One region of the Planococcus sp. FY231025 genome, then DNA from elsewhere that is predicted to be linked to it. Evidence: riboswitches for the same ligand, from Rfam matches in the RefSeq annotation. Region 1 holds a riboswitch; each other region holds the start of a gene.
The links. A riboswitch is a leader RNA that binds a small molecule or an ion and turns the genes downstream of it on or off. The one in region 1 is predicted to bind S-adenosylmethionine.

Region 1 (4,210 bases):
TTTACATCAGATGGGCATGTGGAGTTATTGCTTGAAAAGTGGAACTTGCGAAATCCTAAGCATTTCATGAATCATTCTGTTTAAAACTGACGCCCTCGTTTTCCGTTGAAGAAATGTATCTGGCATAAGCAAAGCATTGGATTCTACAAACCAGTTCATCAGAACATTTTGTTTTTCAATTTTAATTTCACAAAATGTACGGCAAGGAGAAGCGGAAGTCGGATGAAATGATTTTTTCATTGTTGCAGACTAACGGTTATATATATTCTTTAAATCAAATTGCATATTTAAATGTCCCAAAGCATAGAAACCGGCAGTTTATGGCATTGTGTCCAAACCTCTGCCGGTTTTATAGATTTTATTTGAATAAGCTCGGATGCCTTGTTTTGCCAAAAGAACGGTCCTTAGACAATTTAATGAAAGTCTACAAGGAACTGAAATTCAAAAAAACATCCCTTTTACAAAAAATTAATAAAACGCATATTGTGTATCGAATTAAGGATTGGTATCATGAAAATGATATAACTTTGTTAGAAATGTAAAATATATCTTAATAATAGTATTTGTACCGCAATCATATTATCCCACCATAACATTTTACAGAGTTATACAACGGTCTTTTTTTATTTAGGGGGAAGAACATGCGATATCATGACATAAGTTTGGATGAACTGGAAGAATTGGAGCAGGAGATTCACTTTCAAGCTGAAAATAACCAAGGGAATTTGGATTATTCCAAGATTGAACTTTATGATGCAATGCACACCCATCTTAAGCTGTTGGCGGCGGAAGATGCAGATTATGAACATTACTATACATACATCCAACAGAAATTGATCAATTTCCTGCTGTGCTATTGCGGCCAGGCGGCATCCAGCGATGCCAATCAGCGCTATGCGGCAGAACAAGCTTTGAAAAAAGTGCTGCATTACGACCCGGTGAATCCGCTCGCTGCATACCGCCTGGCTGGGCTATTTCACCAGCAGCATATGCACGTCGAAGCTCTTTGCCAGCTGCAACAGGCACTGGACAACCAATCCCGTTATCCGGAGAATGCTTATCAACTGAATGCCGATCAGGTAAAGCGTGCATTGCTGTATATGTCGAGCAGCTCGTTGCATATCGGCAGCCGGGCATTTGCGGCGAGTTCCGTTTCTTCAGCGGCCCTCGAAAGCGGGGACTTTACGGAAATGTTCGCAGAGCTCTGCCGCAGCACGGATGAACTCCGGAATTCCGCCTACCGCATCCTTTCGGCGGATGAACATATTCATTGCGCCCATGCACAAGTTTTGAAGGCGATTGAAAAGGATCCGAAAGATACCATCACCCTTTTTTTCAACACGGAAGGCCCAGAATTGATCTATAATGGCATCCGCGAAAAATTGCCAGCTGCCCATGCGTTCCTGCTCAAGCATTTATTGCTGAATAGTTGTGCGGAAAAACCAATGAAGCCGCTTGATGCCAAATCGTATTTTTTGGATACGCATGTTATGACAGGCGTGACGGGTCCGACATTCACCAATGCCGTAGAAGGACTGATGCAGGCGCTGCGGGAAATTGAAATCCCATCAGCGATTTGCCGGGCCGATAGCGGGAATCAGCCGGCCTATTATTTCAACGGGTCTTCGGCGTATATGGTCATCGGCAGAGTGGACGAGGAATTGAATTTCGGTTAACTAAAAAATAAAAATCTTAAAAAAGCTTTGACAACCGGCTGAATGTTCTTTACTATTGGGTACATGCTAAAAACAATTACATATGGAACATTATCAAGAGAGACCGAGGGACAGGCCCTATGACGTCCAGCAACCTCCAGAGCGATCTGGGAAGGTGCTAATTCCTGCAGAATGAATCTATTCTGAGAGATAAGCCTAATCCAATTCGGTGCCTCTTTCTTAATGGAAGAGGCATTTTTTATTGGCATAAAAAAGAGGGGGCACCGCCATGATCAGCATCACGAATCTTTCAAAAGAGTACCAGACGAAAAAAGGCACCGTCACCGGCGTGGACAATGTCTCCTTGACAGTGGGTGAAGGCGAAGTATTCGGCATTGTCGGCTACTCGGGAGCGGGGAAGAGCTCCTTGCTCCGCTGCATGAACCTGCTGGAACGCCCGACCAGCGGCGAAATCAAAATCGCCGGGGTGGATCTCACTCAATTGAAAGGCGAAGGGCTGCGGCAGGCGCGGCTGAAAATCGGCATGATCTTCCAGCATTTTTATTTGATCAGCCAGAAGACGGTCAGTGAAAACATCGCTTTTGCCTTGAAGGCGGCGAAACTTCCGAAGGCACAAGCGGCCAAACGAGTCGATGAGCTGCTTGAGATGGTGGGCCTGTCCGATAAGAAGGATGTATACCCCTCGCAGTTGAGCGGCGGGCAAAAGCAGCGCGTCGGCATTGCCAGGGCGCTTGCCAATAATCCTTCTGTCCTGCTGTGTGATGAAGCGACATCTGCGCTTGATCCGAATACGACACTGTCCATCCTGCGGCTGTTGAAGAAGATCAACCGGGAATTGAACATTACGATCGTCCTGATCACGCACGAGATGAATGTTGTCAAAGAAATCTGTGACCGGATGGCTGTGATGCAAGGCGGCAGGGTGATCGAAGAAGGCGAAGTTTACGACCTGTTCTCCTCGCCAAAAACGGCATTGACGAAGGAATTCATTTCATCGGTCGTGTCTTTTGATGTGCCGGCTCCGATACTGGCGGCCTGCACCGGGAGCGTCATCAAAGTGCAGTTCAAAGGCGCAGTCGCCGGGGAAGGCGTCATTACCGACACGGTTCAGCATTTCGATGTCAAAGGGAATTTTCTTCATGGATCCATCGAATATATCCAGGAAAAACCGCTTGGCCTGTTCCTGATGGAAATCCAGGGCAGACCGGAAAATATCAGCCGGGCCATCACTTATATGGAAGGCCGGGGCGCTACTGTGGAGGTGATTGAAAATGGGCTTTGATTTTCAGCATATGATGGAATTATGGCCGGACATTTCAAAAGCATTCGGCGAAACTTTGTATATGATCGGCGTCTCCTTGGCAATCGCCATCGTCATCGGTTTGCCGCTCGGCATCATTCTTTTCGTTACCGACCGAGGCCTGTTTCTGGAGAACCGGTTCGTTAAATCGGTCTTGGGCTTTGTTGTCAATATGGTGCGCTCCATCCCATTCATTATTCTGCTGGTCGCGCTGATTCCGCTGACGAAACTGCTGGTGGACTCCACAATCGGCCCTGCTGCAGCCAGCGTCTCGCTGTCGGTTGCCGCAATTCCGTTTTTTGCCCGCATCGTCGAGACCTCCTTGCGGGAAATCGATAAAGGCGTCATCGAAGCGGCTGTCGCGGTCGGCGCCACTCCGTGGATGATCATCAAGGATGTGCTGCTGCCGGAAGCGAAGACAGGCCTTGTCCAGGGCGTCACTATTACGATCATCTCGCTGGTCGCTTATTCTGCCATGGCAGGCGTCGTCGGTGGAGGCGGCATCGGTGATTTGGCGATCCGCTTCGGCTATTACCGCTACGACAACACGATCATGATCGTCACGGTCGTCATTTTGATTGTTCTCGTCCAAATCCTTCAGCAGCTTGGAGATTGGACGTCAAAAGCAATAGACAAACGATAGAAAAGGGAGAGAAACTCATATGAAAAAGATTGCCTTACTAGCTGCACTATTCGTACTGCTCACACTGCTTGCTGCTTGCAGCGGGGAAGAATCCAGCGCCGACTCCAAATCCATCAAACTGGGCGGCACCGCCGGCCCATACAGCGACATGCTGAACGAGGCGTTCAAACCGGCGCTTGAAGAAAAAGGCTATGAAGTGGAAATCGTAGAATTCAGCGATTACATCCAGCCGAACAATGCGTTGGATAACGGCGACCTCGATGCCAACTTGTTCCAGCATTCCGTTTACCTTGAAAACTTCTCAAAGGAAAACGGCATGGACTTGGCGGGGCTGATTACGGTGCCTACTGCTCCGATGGGCATCTACTCGAATGTATTCGGTTCGCTTGAAGAAATCAAGGACGGGGCGACCATTGCGATCCCGAACGATCCGGTGAATGCAGCCCGTACGTTCCTGGTCTTGCAGGACAACGGCTTGATCACATTGGATCCGGCAGCAGAAGAATTGACCGTATCCGAGAAGGACATCCAGACGAATACGAAAAACCTGGAGTTCCAGCCAATCGAAGCGGGCGGCTTGCCGCGGGCAGT
Region 2 (4,210 bases), on a different contig from region 1:
GTTTCGTTCGTGCCTTGGATTTTGATGATTGCCATAATGGATCTTCCTCTCTTATTGTGAATGGATTTGGTATAACGCCATTTGGTACTGGAATAAAAACTCGCTGGCTTCAAGCAGTTTCTTCGCTTCAAAGCCGTCCTTGCCCCAGACGGTGATGCCGTGGTTGCGAATCAGCACCGCGCCGCTGTCGGCTTGGATATGCTTTTGGAACTCTTCCGCAAGGTCAGGGATGTGCGCATGGTTCGGGATAATCGGGATTGTCAGGACCGCATCTTCATCCCACAGGCCGAATGCCTTGATGAGCTCGAGGCCTTGGAAATCGATTTTGCCCTGGTCGCCGTAGATTTCTGAAATGACGTTATTGGCGACGGTATGGATGTGCAGGCTGCAGCCGGCGTTCGTCTTGGAATAGACCTCGCAGTGCAGCAGCGTTTCAGCCGACGGCTTCAAAGGTGTGTCGTCCACCGCTTTGCCGGAGGCATCCACCAGCAGGAAATCTTCCGAAGTGCGTTTGCGTTTGTCTTTGCCGCTTGCGGTCACCAGGAATTCGAGCGGTGCGTCCTGGACCTTGATTGCCAGGTTGCCGCTCGTCCCCATGAACCAGTCGCGCAACGCAAGTTCGTCTTTGATGTCTGCAAGTTCCTGCCATCTTGCCTGAAGGGCAGTCATGATTTCACCCCCAGCCGTGCATCGATGATCGACATGACGTCGTGGAAGTTCTCGAACGGTTCATACGGAAGCCCCAGCTCTTCGCATTTCTCGATAAGGAAGTCGCGTGCAATGACGAGATCCGCCCTTTTCGCCGCTTCGAGGTCGGTGATGGAATCACCGATGACGATGCTGTCTGCGCCGCTTTCCAACAGGTTCCGGATGATCGATGGCTTGCAGCATCCGCAGCCCTGGCTCGTGCATTCACTGTCGCATCCATGCGGGAAAGAAATCCGTATCGTGTCGCCGGAAAAATCCGCTTCGTTGCAATAAACGCCGGCAAACGGGCCGAACGGTTCGAGCAGCGGATGGACGAAAAAGTCGATGCCGCCGCTGACGATGTAGAGCGGAATGTCCTGTTCCTTGGCATAGCCCACAAATTCAGCGAAGCCTTCGCGGATTTCCGCCTGTTCGAGCACATAGTCGACGACTTCGTCTTTCTTGTCCGAAGGCAGAAGCGAAAACATTTTCGCCACGCCTTCGCGGATTGATATATTCTGCGCCAGGATGTCGTCCTTGATCGGGCTCCATCCCGGCGGATTGAAATGTTTCATGATGGCGATGATGTTGTCGTTGTTGGTGATCGTGCCATCAAAATCGCAAAAGATGACCGGTTTGTCCATTGCCGTTACCCCCATATGTCCAGTGCTGTTTTTAATTCTTGATGCTGTTCAGAAGCTTCAGCCAGCGTTTTTCCGCCGAGTACGGCGTCGACCGCTTGGCGGAATGCCTTGCCGCCGCCAGCTGCGCCGTACGGATGGCCATGCACGCCGCCTCCGGCATTGATGATGCTGTCGATGCCGAAATCATTGATCAATAGCGGCACGAGGCCGGGATGGATGCCGGCTGATGGAACCGGGAAGCTGCGTTTCAGCGGGCTTTCCTCCACCAAGGCATTGCCGAGTGCAAGCGCCTGCGCTTTTTCAAGTGCAACACTTCCGTAAGGGGAAGGGAACAGCGAGAAGTCGGCGCCGGCGATGCGCGTCAGCTTCCCGAGTGCAAGCGCCGTCGACAGCCCGTAGAACGGGGAAGAGGTAAAAGCGCCGCTGAATGCCGGATGCGCCATGAGCGGCAAGCCGATTTCCGTATCCTCCGCCAGTTCCTGGAGCACATCAAGCCCGTACGCATGGACATTGAACAAAAGGGCGTCCGCGCCGAGTTCGCGCGCTTTTTTCGCTTTGTCACGCAAGCCGGAAGTGCGGCCCGATAAGTTTACCGCGTAAAGCGTGCGGTGGCCGGTTTCTTCAAAGACGGCTTCGAGTACGCTCTTGCCGGTGGTGATCCGCTGGTCGAACGGCGTCAGCGGATTGTCGAAGAGGATCTCGTCGTCTTTCACCAAATCTACGCCACCAAGCGCCTGTTCGCGGAGCTGTGCGGCCATGAAATCCAGGTCGCGGCCGATGACACCTTTGAATATGCTCATGACGAGCGGCCGGTCCGTGACGCCCAGCTTGCTGCGGATGCCTTCGATGCCGAAGCGCGGGCCCGGGAAATGGGCGAGCAGCTCTTCGCTGAATTCGAGGTCCAGAAGCTTCACTTCGCCGTCGAGCGACAATTTGCCGAATACTGTCGTCAGGATCGCCGGCAGGTCCGCTGAGAAGTTGGCGCTCGGATAAGCAATCTTCACTTCGGCTTTTATGGCGTCGGGTTTTAGCGGATGCGGGGCATCCCCGAATTCCTGCACTGATACGACTTGCCCTTTATGGTGCTTTAATTGTTCCTGCTCCAGCAAAGGCAGGTCCGTCCACGATCCGATCGTCAGGCCGAGGGCGATGCCTTCCGCCTTTTTTTCAAATGAACCGGGTTTGCCATAAAGCTGGTACGTTGCTGTCAAAATGCTCACTATATGCACACTCCATTTAAAATCAAGTTTAGGTTTTTAATTTGCACTGCTTTTTTAACACTTTTTAGATATGAAGCAAAACAGCGGAGACGCCTGCGGGACCAGCGAAGTGTCGAGATCCACTCGGGCGTAAAGCTCGAGTTAGCTCGGCGCGAGCCCGCGGCAAAGGCAGGGCGCAATGTGCCCTGTCTTTGCGACGAAGCGCATAGCGCGAAGGAGCAAGCGGTCTTACGAAGCTGTTTTGCGGAATATCGGCAGATATAATAATTAATTCAACAAAATATAAAAAGGTGAAATCGGCATAAAAAAACCTCTTCAAACAAGAAGAGGTTAAGGGCGTTAACGACTTCTTATTTCTCAGCCGCGAAATCGCGCTGCAAGAATTAGCACCGTGTCCACTGGACCGGTTGCCGGGTATCATAGGGCTTGTCCCTCCACCTGCTCTGAATAAGAAAGTATTCAATTGGTTTTTGAAAGAGTAAATTAATTTTGATTATTCCATGCCGAAAACCATCTGTCAATCGTTACCCGCGAAAATTTTTTTTGCAAAAAAAATTATTGACACTCAATTCTGAACCATGATAGGATTCATTTCAAACAGCATACAGTATTAACAACAAACACTCTTATCAAGAGCAGGCAGAGGGATATTGGCCCTATGACGCCCAGCAACCGACCGTAATTCCTTCGTGAGAAGGGGCGCTTTTGCGCCGGGATGAACATCCCGCAAGGCACGGTGCTAATTCCATCAGAAACCGCGGTTTCTGAAAGATAAGAGGTGCGGAATCTCTTATTCTACGCCTCTTTCTTTGGAAAGGGGCTTTTTTATTGCCCAAAAACAGCTTCTCAAACCCAACCACAACAGCTGAAAGGTAGATGACCTATGACAATAGCAACAAACCAATATGCAGCATTAACCGAAGAAACCGCAATCGCCCTGGCGAAAAGCGTTTATCCGTTCCCGGAAGGGGCAGAACTTTCGTGCCGTGAAATCGGCGACGGCAATTTGAATTACGTTTTCCGGATCACCGATTCGGCCAGCGGCAAAGGCGTCATCATCAAGCAGGCGCTGCCGTATGCGAAAGTCGTCGGCGAAAGCTGGCCGCTGACATTGAAGCGTGCAGAAACCGAAGCCGCAGCGCTCCTGAAGCACGGCGAATTTGCACCGGGCCTTGTGCCGGAAGTGTATGCCACCGATACGGATTTGGCGGTGACGGTCATGGAGGACCTGTCGCATCTGAAGATTGCACGCGAAGGCCTCATTGCAGGGGAAAGCTATCCGAAGCTTTCTTCGGATATCGGAGAATACCTGGCGCGCACGCTATTCCACACATCGGATTTTGCGCTCCATCCGTTTGAGAAAAAGCGGCTTGCCGCAGAATTTTCAAATCCGGAGCTCTGCAAAATCACGGAAGACCTGATTTTCACCGATCCGTTCTTCGACCACGAGACGAACGATTTTGAGCCTCAGCTGCGCCCGGCAGTGGAGGCGATCTGGAACAACGCGCCGCTTCAGCTGGAGGCCGCCAAATTGAAGTACAGCTTTTTGACGGAAGCGGAAGCATTGCTGCATGGCGACCTCCATACCGGCAGCATTTTCGCCAGTGCGAAAGAGACGAAAGTCATTGATCCGGAATTCGCGTTTTACGGGCCGATCGG
Region 3 (4,210 bases), on a different contig from region 1:
GGACTGGAATTCATGCTGACGGATTCAGAACCGGCTCTGCTCGACATCAAACTGATGCTGCCTTCCTGTGTACCGGCCACGCCATTTGAGAATGCCGGAGCCGAGCTGTCCGCTGAAGACCTGGCGCCTTTCCTTTACCGCGACCGGGTGCTTGGACTTGCTGAAGTGATGGATTTCCCGGCCGTTCTGCGCGGAGATGACGCGATGCTCGATAAGCTCTTGCTGAACCAACAGATTGACGGGCATGCAGCCGGGCTTACGGAAAATGACATCAATGTCTATGGCACCGCCGGCATCATGACCGATCATGAATGCGTATCAAAAGAAGAGATGGTTGCGCGACTGGAGCGCGGGCTCTACGTCATGCTGCGCGAGGGATCGGTTGCGAAAAACCTCCATGCCCTGCTCGAAGGGGTGACAGAACAAAATGCCCAGCGCTGCCTGTTCTGTACGGACGACAAGCACCTGGACGACCTGATTGAAGAAGGCAGCGTCGATTACAATGTCCGGACTGCTATCAAACAGGGCATCCAGCCGATCACCGCCATTTCCATGGCCAGCTTCAATGCGGCGCAGTGCTTCGGGCTGCGCCAAAAAGGGGCCATCGCGCCGGGATATGATGCGGATTTCCTGCTTCTCGATAACTTGGAGGAGTTGGATATTGCGGAAGTTTATCGAGCGGGCGTGCTTGTGGCGCAGAACGGGCGTTATGTAGGACCGGTTTCAGAGAAGAGTGCGACGGAATCGGTTCAGGATACCGTGCACATTGCCGAGCTGTCCGGAGACAGTTTCCGTATACCGATGGGGCAAAGCTCCACCGCCCATATCATTGGCATCAATCCGAACAACCTCATCACGGATCACCTGATCGGAGAAGTGCCTGTCGCCGACGGCTCCTTCACATCGGATCCCTCCCAGGATTTATTGAAGATCGCCGTCGTTGAGCGCCACCGGGCGACCGGCAACATCGGCCTCGGCATCGTCAAAGGGCTCGGCCTCCAAAACGGGGCCATTGCGACAACCGTGGCGCATGACTCGCACAACATTATTGCGGTCGGGACGAACGACCGAGACATCAAAGCAGCCGTCGAGGCCGTTCACGAACTGCAAGGCGGACTGGTGGTTGTCCAAGGGGACAAAGTGCTGGCCAGCCTCCCTCTTGCCATTGCGGGATTGATGTCCGAAGAGCCGTTCGCTGCTGTTTACGACCAGCTCAAGGCACTCGATGAGAGCCTCCTGCAGATCGGTGCGCCGACTCAGTTCAATGCCTTTTTGACCCTTTCGTTTTTATCTTTGCCGGTCATCCCCCATCTGAAATTGACCGATTGCGGGCTGTTCGATGTGGCGAGCTTCCGGCATATCGAAGTCGCCGTTGAAGCGGAATAAAAGAAACGGTGATCCGCCGGTGTTTTTCTATACGACGGCAAGTCTTGCCAAGACTAATTTAAGATTAAATTAAATGTATGGCAGGAATCTTTTAGAATGTATTGTTTATGGCCTATTTCAATCAGAAAACGCCCCTGATGCTGGAAGGCTTTTTTATCGCAGCTGAAATTTATCACGCAATTCCCACTTTTGCCTTGCTTTTGTTTGGAAACTGTTCTAAGGTTAAAAACATCTCATCACATACAATTTAATAATTTGATTCTTATCAAGAGAGACGGAGGGACTTGGCCCTGTGATGTCTCAGCAACCGTCCTGCTAAAGGAAACGGTGCTAATTCCAGTAGGCGCCCTAGCCTAGAAGATAAGAAGAATGCATTTCCATACAATGGAGCTTTCTTCTTTTTTGAAGAAAGCTCCATTTTTTATTTGAAAGGATGAGGATCGTGCTGAAGCAATGCCTGAAAACCCAGTTAATGCAGTTGGGTAACCCAGTTATAAACGGAAGATTTAGAGCAGGCACTTAAGTGAGCCACGTTCAAAAGCAAGATCGGTACCGCAACCTGGAAAATGAAAGCTTGTTCGACAAAAACTAAAAACAGAAAGCAGGAATTTCACATGACAAACTCAACCATCCAGACAGCTAAAGCAGTGGCAAAAGCACCCTTTAAAGCAGATCACGTAGGAAGCTTGCTCCGTCCGGAAAGCATCCACCAGGCAAGAAAGGATTTCAAAGAAGGCATTATCACGGCGGAGCAGCTGCGCGAAGTGGAAACAACCGAAATCAAACGCATTGTCGACAAGCAAATCGAAGTCGGCCTGAAAGCCGTCACGGACGGTGAATTCCGCCGGACTTTCTGGCATACCGATTTCATGGCCCATATCAACGGCTTTGAAGGATACGCTCCGGAAAAAGGCTATCAATTCAAAAACGTCGAGACGGAAGCCTATGACGTCCGCAATATCGGCAAAATCTCTTTTGACAAAAACCATCCCTTCGTCCAGGATTTCATCGAATTCAAGGAAATTGTCGGCGGCCGCGCCATTCCGAAGCTGACGATTCCGAGCCCGAACCAATTTTTCAATCAGGGCATCCGCGACGAAAGCATTTATCCGGATCTTGAAGATTATGCAAAAGACGTCATCCAGGCTTACCGCGATGCCTTCAAAACCTTCTACGATGCAGGAGCGCGCTATATCCAAATCGACGATGTCTATATTGCCGGCCTCTCATCACCCGATATCCCGTTCAACGACGGGCAGTATGACCGCAAATACTTGATTGACCTGGCACTGCGTGTCACAAACGCCGTTCTTGAAGACAAGCCGGAAGATCTTGCGGTAACGACCCACTTGTGCCGCGGAAATTACCAGTCCGATTGGGCATTTGAAGGCAGTTACGCGCTGATCGCCCCGACGCTTTTCGCCAAAGAAAAAGTCGATGGCTTCTTCCTGGAATACGACGACGAACGTTCCGGCAGCTTCCAGCCGCTCAAACACATTCCAGCTGGTGGTCCAAAAGTTGTGCTCGGCGTCTTCACTTCAAAGAACGGTGAGCTTGAAGACAAAGAATCCATCAAAGCGCGCGTTGCAGAAGCTGCTCAATATGTGCCAATCGAACAGCTCTGCATCAGCCCACAATGCGGTTTTGCGTCAACACACCATGGCAATAAACTCACAGAACAGCAGCAATGGGATAAATTGCGCTATATTGTTGAGGTATCGGAAGAGATTTTCGGCAGATAAATTGAAAAAAGGCATATCAAAAACCAGTAAGGGAACGACGCTAGCAATGGCCGCTGCCCTTACTGGTTATTTATGTACTGCAAAAACCGCTTTTTCATGACATATCTTTTAAGCAGCTTGTTAGAAAAGAATATCTATTTCTTTTGATTAATAGTTGATTAACGCCTGAAACGGAATTGATTTAAATCCATATGCTTTCGGGTAAACAGAAATCAGAACCTAATTAAAAAGGGACAACGCTATGAAAAAAACAGCCAGTGTTGCGGAAGCTACAGTTAAGAAACGAAAATAAGCCTAAGGAGGAAGAAAAATGCAACAGAAACTAACAGTAATTAATGATATTATGTTTTTCGCTTTTAGATATGCACTGGGCAAAAGTTCAGATGCATCTATACTTGTAATTGAAACAATCAAAGAGAATATCAACCATATCGAAGATTTTGATCTAAGAAAATATGTCCGTGAAATATATGAGTGCAGAAATTCTGGCCTGATTACAGAGGAAGCGGCTTGGCTGGATTTTGTAGATTATCTGCAAGAAGAATTAAGGAGTAGAGAGTAATAAAAGAGCGCTCCAATCAAGCTTCAAAGACAACCGATTTGGACAGATTCCATTTCTGTTCCCAAGTATTTTTGAAACTTCAGCGGTGAGGAAACCTGCCAAATACTCTCCGTGTGCGGCACATTTAAGAGCCTTCTTGCAAAGACTTAAAAATGCATGAAGAATCCCTTCCATCTCTGGGTTCGGCTGATTCTTCATGCAATAATTTCATATAACTAGGTTGGTGTCAGATTCAGGCGCTTTTCACGGTTCCACTGTTTCGACCGGCGCATCATTCAACACATAATGGTAGGTCAATGTGGAATTCAAGGAATGCGTGACCGAACAATAAGTATCCCTGGACAGTTTAATCGCCCTGACAACTTTATCTGCCGGAAGATCCCCTTTCAGATGATAAGTGATGAAGATGTCCGTGAACCGTTTCGGATGCTCCGTCGCGCGCCTTCCTTCGATATCAATGAAAAATTCCTCCACGTCCAAGCGCATCTTGCTCAGGATCATCACAATGTCCATTCCCGTG
Region 4 (4,210 bases), on a different contig from region 1:
ATGACAACGGCAAAGACAAAGATAACGGAAAAGACAAGGATACTGGAAAAGGCAAAGATAAAGGAAAAGGCAAGGGCAAAGATAAAAGCTGATTCTGCGGCATCGAGTGCCACGGTGAAAGTGGACGGCTAGATGAAGAATTAAAGAGAATCGAGCTTGTATATTGGGCTTGGTTCTCTTTTTGCTGGGCTGCTGATTTCTTTGGAACCAGCGAACGGACTTTACAATACAATGAATTTCTGTGATTTTCATTAATAAACCGTATGGCTCTTCTACATTAAAAGCCGCCTCTTCCCTCCGGTTTTATTCCATAACCTGGTTTTTGCCGCTGCATGTTATAATTCTTTCAGAATCCAATGCAGATAATTTCAGAATCGGGAGTTGATCGTGTGGAACAGCAAGACCTGGCCGGAAAAACGGCCATTATCACAGGCGCCAATAGCGGCATCGGGCTGGAAGCGGCAAAAGTGCTGGCAGGACGGGGCGTGCGGATCATCATGGCGGTGCGCAGCCAGAAAAAAGGCGAAGCGGCGAGAAGCGGAATCCTCCGGCTTCATCCTAGTTCGCTCGTTGAAGTGATGCATCTGGACGTCGCAGACCTTGAAAGTGTCCGATTTTTCTCGGAACACTTCCGGAGCCGGTTCGATTCGCTCGATTTGCTGATCAACAATGCCGGCGTCATGATGCCGCCTTATACGAAAACGAAAGACGGATTCGAGCTGCAGTTCGGCGGCAATCACCTCGGCCACTTCGCGCTGGCGGGCCTTCTTCTTCCATTGCTCGAGGGGACCCCGGGATCGCGCATCGTTACCATCGGCAGCCTCGCCCATAACCGCGGCGCTATCGATTTCGGCAACCTGGACGGCTCACAAGGCTATAAGGCGAAGAAGTTCTACAACCAAAGCAAGCTCGCCAATATGCTGTTTGCGATGGAGCTCGACAAGCGGCTGAAAGCGCATGGCTACCAGATGATCAGCGTCGCCTGCCACCCCGGCGTTTCTGCGACGAACATCTTCAAGCTCGGCAAGCGGGACGCGCCTGAGCTGCTGAGAAATTATGCCAACCGCTTCCTCCAGCCTCCTGAAATGGGTGCACTTGCTACCGTCTATGCGGCCACCATGCCGCATTTGACCGGCGGTGAATACATCGGGCCAGACGGCAAAGGCAATCGCAAAGGCTTCCCTGCGCTCGAGCTGCCCCACCCTTCAGCGCTTGACCGGGCGGCGGCGGAAAAGCTGTGGGCCGTATCGGAAAAACTGACCGGCGTCGTGTTCCCTTTCGACAAATAAAAGAAGCAGGAGAAGAAAGCATGGCTTTTCTTCTCCTGCTTTTTTTATAGTTTCATTAAAATACTGGATGACGTTTCAAGAAAGTCGGCTCTTCATTAAATTTTGTCGAATTTTGTTGAACGAGCGTAAATGGCCGATGAACGAGCGTAAATTTTTTTGAGCGAGCGTAACATCTTCGCGAAAGAGCATAAGCGGTCCACGAACGAGCATAAATTTCTCTAAGCGAGCATAAAAGACGGATGCCAAAAGAATTGGCGCTTTTCGCAGCGCGAAAAGCATGAAACCAAGGGGCTTAGGTTCCGATTTTAGTGTCGAATTTTGTTGAACGCAAATAACCGGCCCACGAACGCAATTAAAATTGTCTGAAAGCAAATATTTTGAAGGCCTCTTCTCTGCAGTCGATTTCTTCCAAGTAAATCGATTAAACTTTAGAGTCGGCCAGTCTTCTGCCGCCTCCATCTTCTTCCGGGGATGCCTAGACCTGACTTCTCACCACACTTTCCGATTCATTTCCAAGCACCTTTAACCCTTTCAGCGCTTGCCTTTCAATCGGTGAACTATTCCAATTATTTGTAAGGGCTTTCATTTCGAAATTAAAATATTTCCAAAAAATTCGCTTGAAAATTCTGTTGACGCCCTATCTTAACGGTGGTAATCTTACCGTTATAGCTGAATAGTGATTCGTTCTTATCATGAGAGGTGGAGGGATTGGCCCTGCGAAACCTCGGCAGCGGACTCGGAAACGAGTACTGTGCCAAATCCAACAAGCAGAAGCTTGAGAGATAAGAAGAGCAGGACATTTTTGTATTTCAAATGCCAACCTCTTCTTATGGAAGAGGTTTTTTGTTTGTCCGAAACTCATGAGAAGCTGCAATTCTGTAAAGCTAAAACCAAGTAAACTGATATGAAAGGATGGTAAAAAAATGAAAATTAAACACAGCACTTTATTGGTCTTATTAATTGCAGCAATCGGTCTTTTGCTGGCGGCTTGCGGCAGCAAAGAGTCCAGCAGTTCGGCGGTCGCTTCTGAAGACAAAGCCCCAAATTCGTGGGAGCGGATCGAAGAAGCTGGCAAAATCGTTGTCGGCACCGAAGGACTTTATTACCCGATTACATACCATGACGAAACAACAAAAGAACTGACAGGCTATGACGTGGAAGTCGCCCGCGCATTGGGTGAGAAACTGGGCGTCGAAGTCGAGTTCAAGGAAATGGAATTCGATGGCCTCTTGCCGGCCCTGCGGAATGGGCAGATCGACATTGCGGCCAATGATTTTGCCGTTACCGATGAACGCAAAGAAAAATTTGATTTCACGGTGCCAATCAAACATTCTTACGGCTCTGCGATTGTCCGGGAAAGCGATAACTCAGGCATTGAATCCGTGGAAGATTTGAAAGGCAAGAAAGTCGGCGGTTCGGCGACCAGCAATTACGCGAAGTACGCACGCGAACAAGGCGCGGAAGTAATCGTCTATACCGGTTCTGACACAGTCCTTCCGGAAATCGTCAACGGCCGCGTGGACGCGACGCTGAACGATTACCTCGTACTGAAGCGCTCGCTCGAGCAGTACGACAAGCCCGGCCTGAAACTAGCGGAAGGCGTGAAGTTCTCATTCAGCAGCAGCGCGATCGTCCTGCCGAAAGACAGCCCGGAACTGAAGGGAAAAATTGATGCTGCACTGGAAGAACTGCTCGCTGACGGAACGCTTAAAGACTTGTCCATCAAATTCCTCGGCGACGATGTCACCCAGCCCCTGGAAAAGGAATAAACCCTTCGGGGAGCCTCCGGGTTCCCTGTTCATACATAATTACGTAAAGGAGTCTTCAGATGGCCGACTTTAAATGGGAATATCTTTTTAATATCGAAATTGCGCTGGACTCCCTCCCCTATATTTTAATGGGAGCGCGGGACACCGTATGGATCGCGTTGATCAGCATGTTTTTCGCATTGGTCTTCGGCTTGTTTGTCGCCCTTGCCCGCATGAATAAATTCAAATTGCTTTCATTCGCCGCCCGCTTGTTCATCTCGTTCATGCGCGGCACACCCTTGCTGGTGATTTTGTTCATCCTCTATTTCGGCTTGCCGATGGTCGGCATCGAGATGAAGCCGCTGACCGCCGCCATCATTGGCATCAGCGTCCATTTTTCCGCCTATACGGCGGAAATCATCCGCTCCGCCATCTCGTCGGTCGCCAAAGGCCAATGGGAAGCGGCCGAAACCTTGCGCTTGAGCTATTGGCAGACGCTGCGCCGCATCATCCTTCCGCAGGCTACGCGCATTGCGCTGCCGCCGCTGTCGAGCGTCTTCATGGACATCATCAAAGGGACGTCGCTGGCGATGGTCATCACGGTGTCGGAACTGTTCTACCGCGCCAAAGTCATCGTCGGGCAGACCTATGAAAGTTTGACGCTGTATATTCTGGTGGCCCTGATCTATTGGGGGCTGTGCACAGTCGTCACCCTGCTGCAGGACTATCTGGAGAAAAAAGCCAACCGCTATGTCACAACCTGATTGGAGGGAAAACGCATGATCAAAGTGGAAAACTTGAGCAAGAAGTTCAAAGACAACGAAGTGCTGAAATCGATTTCGCTCCAGATCCAAAGAGGCGAAGTCGTCAGCATCATCGGTCCTTCCGGTTCCGGGAAAACGACGCTGTTGCGGTGCTTGAATCTACTCGAAACCCCTTCTGCGGGTTCGTTGCAAATCAACCAGGTGCATGTGGCGTTCACCGGGAAAGCCCCAAGCAAAAAACAGAAAACCGACATACGGCAGTATTCCGGCATGGTCTTCCAGCATTTCCACCTGTTCCCGCATAAAACGGTCATCGAGAACATCATCGAAGCGCCGCTCATCGCACAGAAACGGGACAAGCAGGAAGTCATTGCCGAAGCCGAAGCGCTGCTGGCAAAAGTCGGGCTGC

Region 2: another riboswitch for S-adenosylmethionine. It lies ahead of mtnW (2,3-diketo-5-methylthiopentyl-1-phosphate enolase); the one in region 1 lies ahead of ACTL32_RS13280 (methionine ABC transporter ATP-binding protein).
Region 3: another riboswitch for S-adenosylmethionine. It lies ahead of ACTL32_RS10500 (5-methyltetrahydropteroyltriglutamate--homocysteine S-methyltransferase); the one in region 1 lies ahead of ACTL32_RS13280 (methionine ABC transporter ATP-binding protein).
Region 4: another riboswitch for S-adenosylmethionine. It lies ahead of ACTL32_RS11165 (transporter substrate-binding domain-containing protein); the one in region 1 lies ahead of ACTL32_RS13280 (methionine ABC transporter ATP-binding protein).

The regions. Positions count from the first base shown of each region.
Region 1 is NZ_JBQJJG010000008.1:311,906-316,115, forward strand. Features, by position in the region: gene ACTL32_RS13270 (glycoside hydrolase family 32 protein) at 1-84, shown strand, start outside; gene ACTL32_RS13275 (hypothetical protein) at 642-1,676, shown strand; SAM riboswitch class I at 1,764-1,872, shown strand; gene ACTL32_RS13280 (methionine ABC transporter ATP-binding protein) at 1,945-2,958, shown strand; gene ACTL32_RS13285 (methionine ABC transporter permease) at 2,948-3,619, shown strand; gene ACTL32_RS13290 (MetQ/NlpA family ABC transporter substrate-binding protein) at 3,639-4,210, shown strand, end outside.
Region 2 is NZ_JBQJJG010000004.1:142,804-147,013, forward strand. Features, by position in the region: gene ACTL32_RS03985 (1,2-dihydroxy-3-keto-5-methylthiopentene dioxygenase) at 1-35, opposite strand, end outside; gene ACTL32_RS03990 (methylthioribulose 1-phosphate dehydratase) at 52-669, opposite strand; gene ACTL32_RS03995 (2-hydroxy-3-keto-5-methylthiopentenyl-1-phosphate phosphatase) at 666-1,331, opposite strand; gene mtnW (2,3-diketo-5-methylthiopentyl-1-phosphate enolase) at 1,337-2,551, opposite strand; SAM riboswitch class I at 2,899-3,005, opposite strand; SAM riboswitch class I at 3,175-3,329, shown strand; gene mtnK (S-methyl-5-thioribose kinase) at 3,435-4,210, shown strand, end outside.
Region 3 is NZ_JBQJJG010000007.1:132,479-136,688, reverse strand. Features, by position in the region: gene ade (adenine deaminase) at 1-1,386, shown strand, start outside; SAM riboswitch class I at 1,646-1,753, shown strand; gene ACTL32_RS10500 (5-methyltetrahydropteroyltriglutamate--homocysteine S-methyltransferase) at 2,001-3,128, shown strand; gene ACTL32_RS10495 (hypothetical protein) at 3,439-3,690, shown strand; gene ACTL32_RS10490 (OsmC family protein) at 3,934-4,210, opposite strand, start outside.
Region 4 is NZ_JBQJJG010000007.1:274,820-279,029, reverse strand. Features, by position in the region: gene ACTL32_RS11175 (hypothetical protein) at 1-92, shown strand, start outside; gene ACTL32_RS11170 (oxidoreductase) at 357-1,289, shown strand; SAM riboswitch class I at 1,974-2,078, shown strand; gene ACTL32_RS11165 (transporter substrate-binding domain-containing protein) at 2,213-3,058, shown strand; gene ACTL32_RS11160 (amino acid ABC transporter permease) at 3,118-3,801, shown strand; gene ACTL32_RS11155 (amino acid ABC transporter ATP-binding protein) at 3,817-4,210, shown strand, end outside.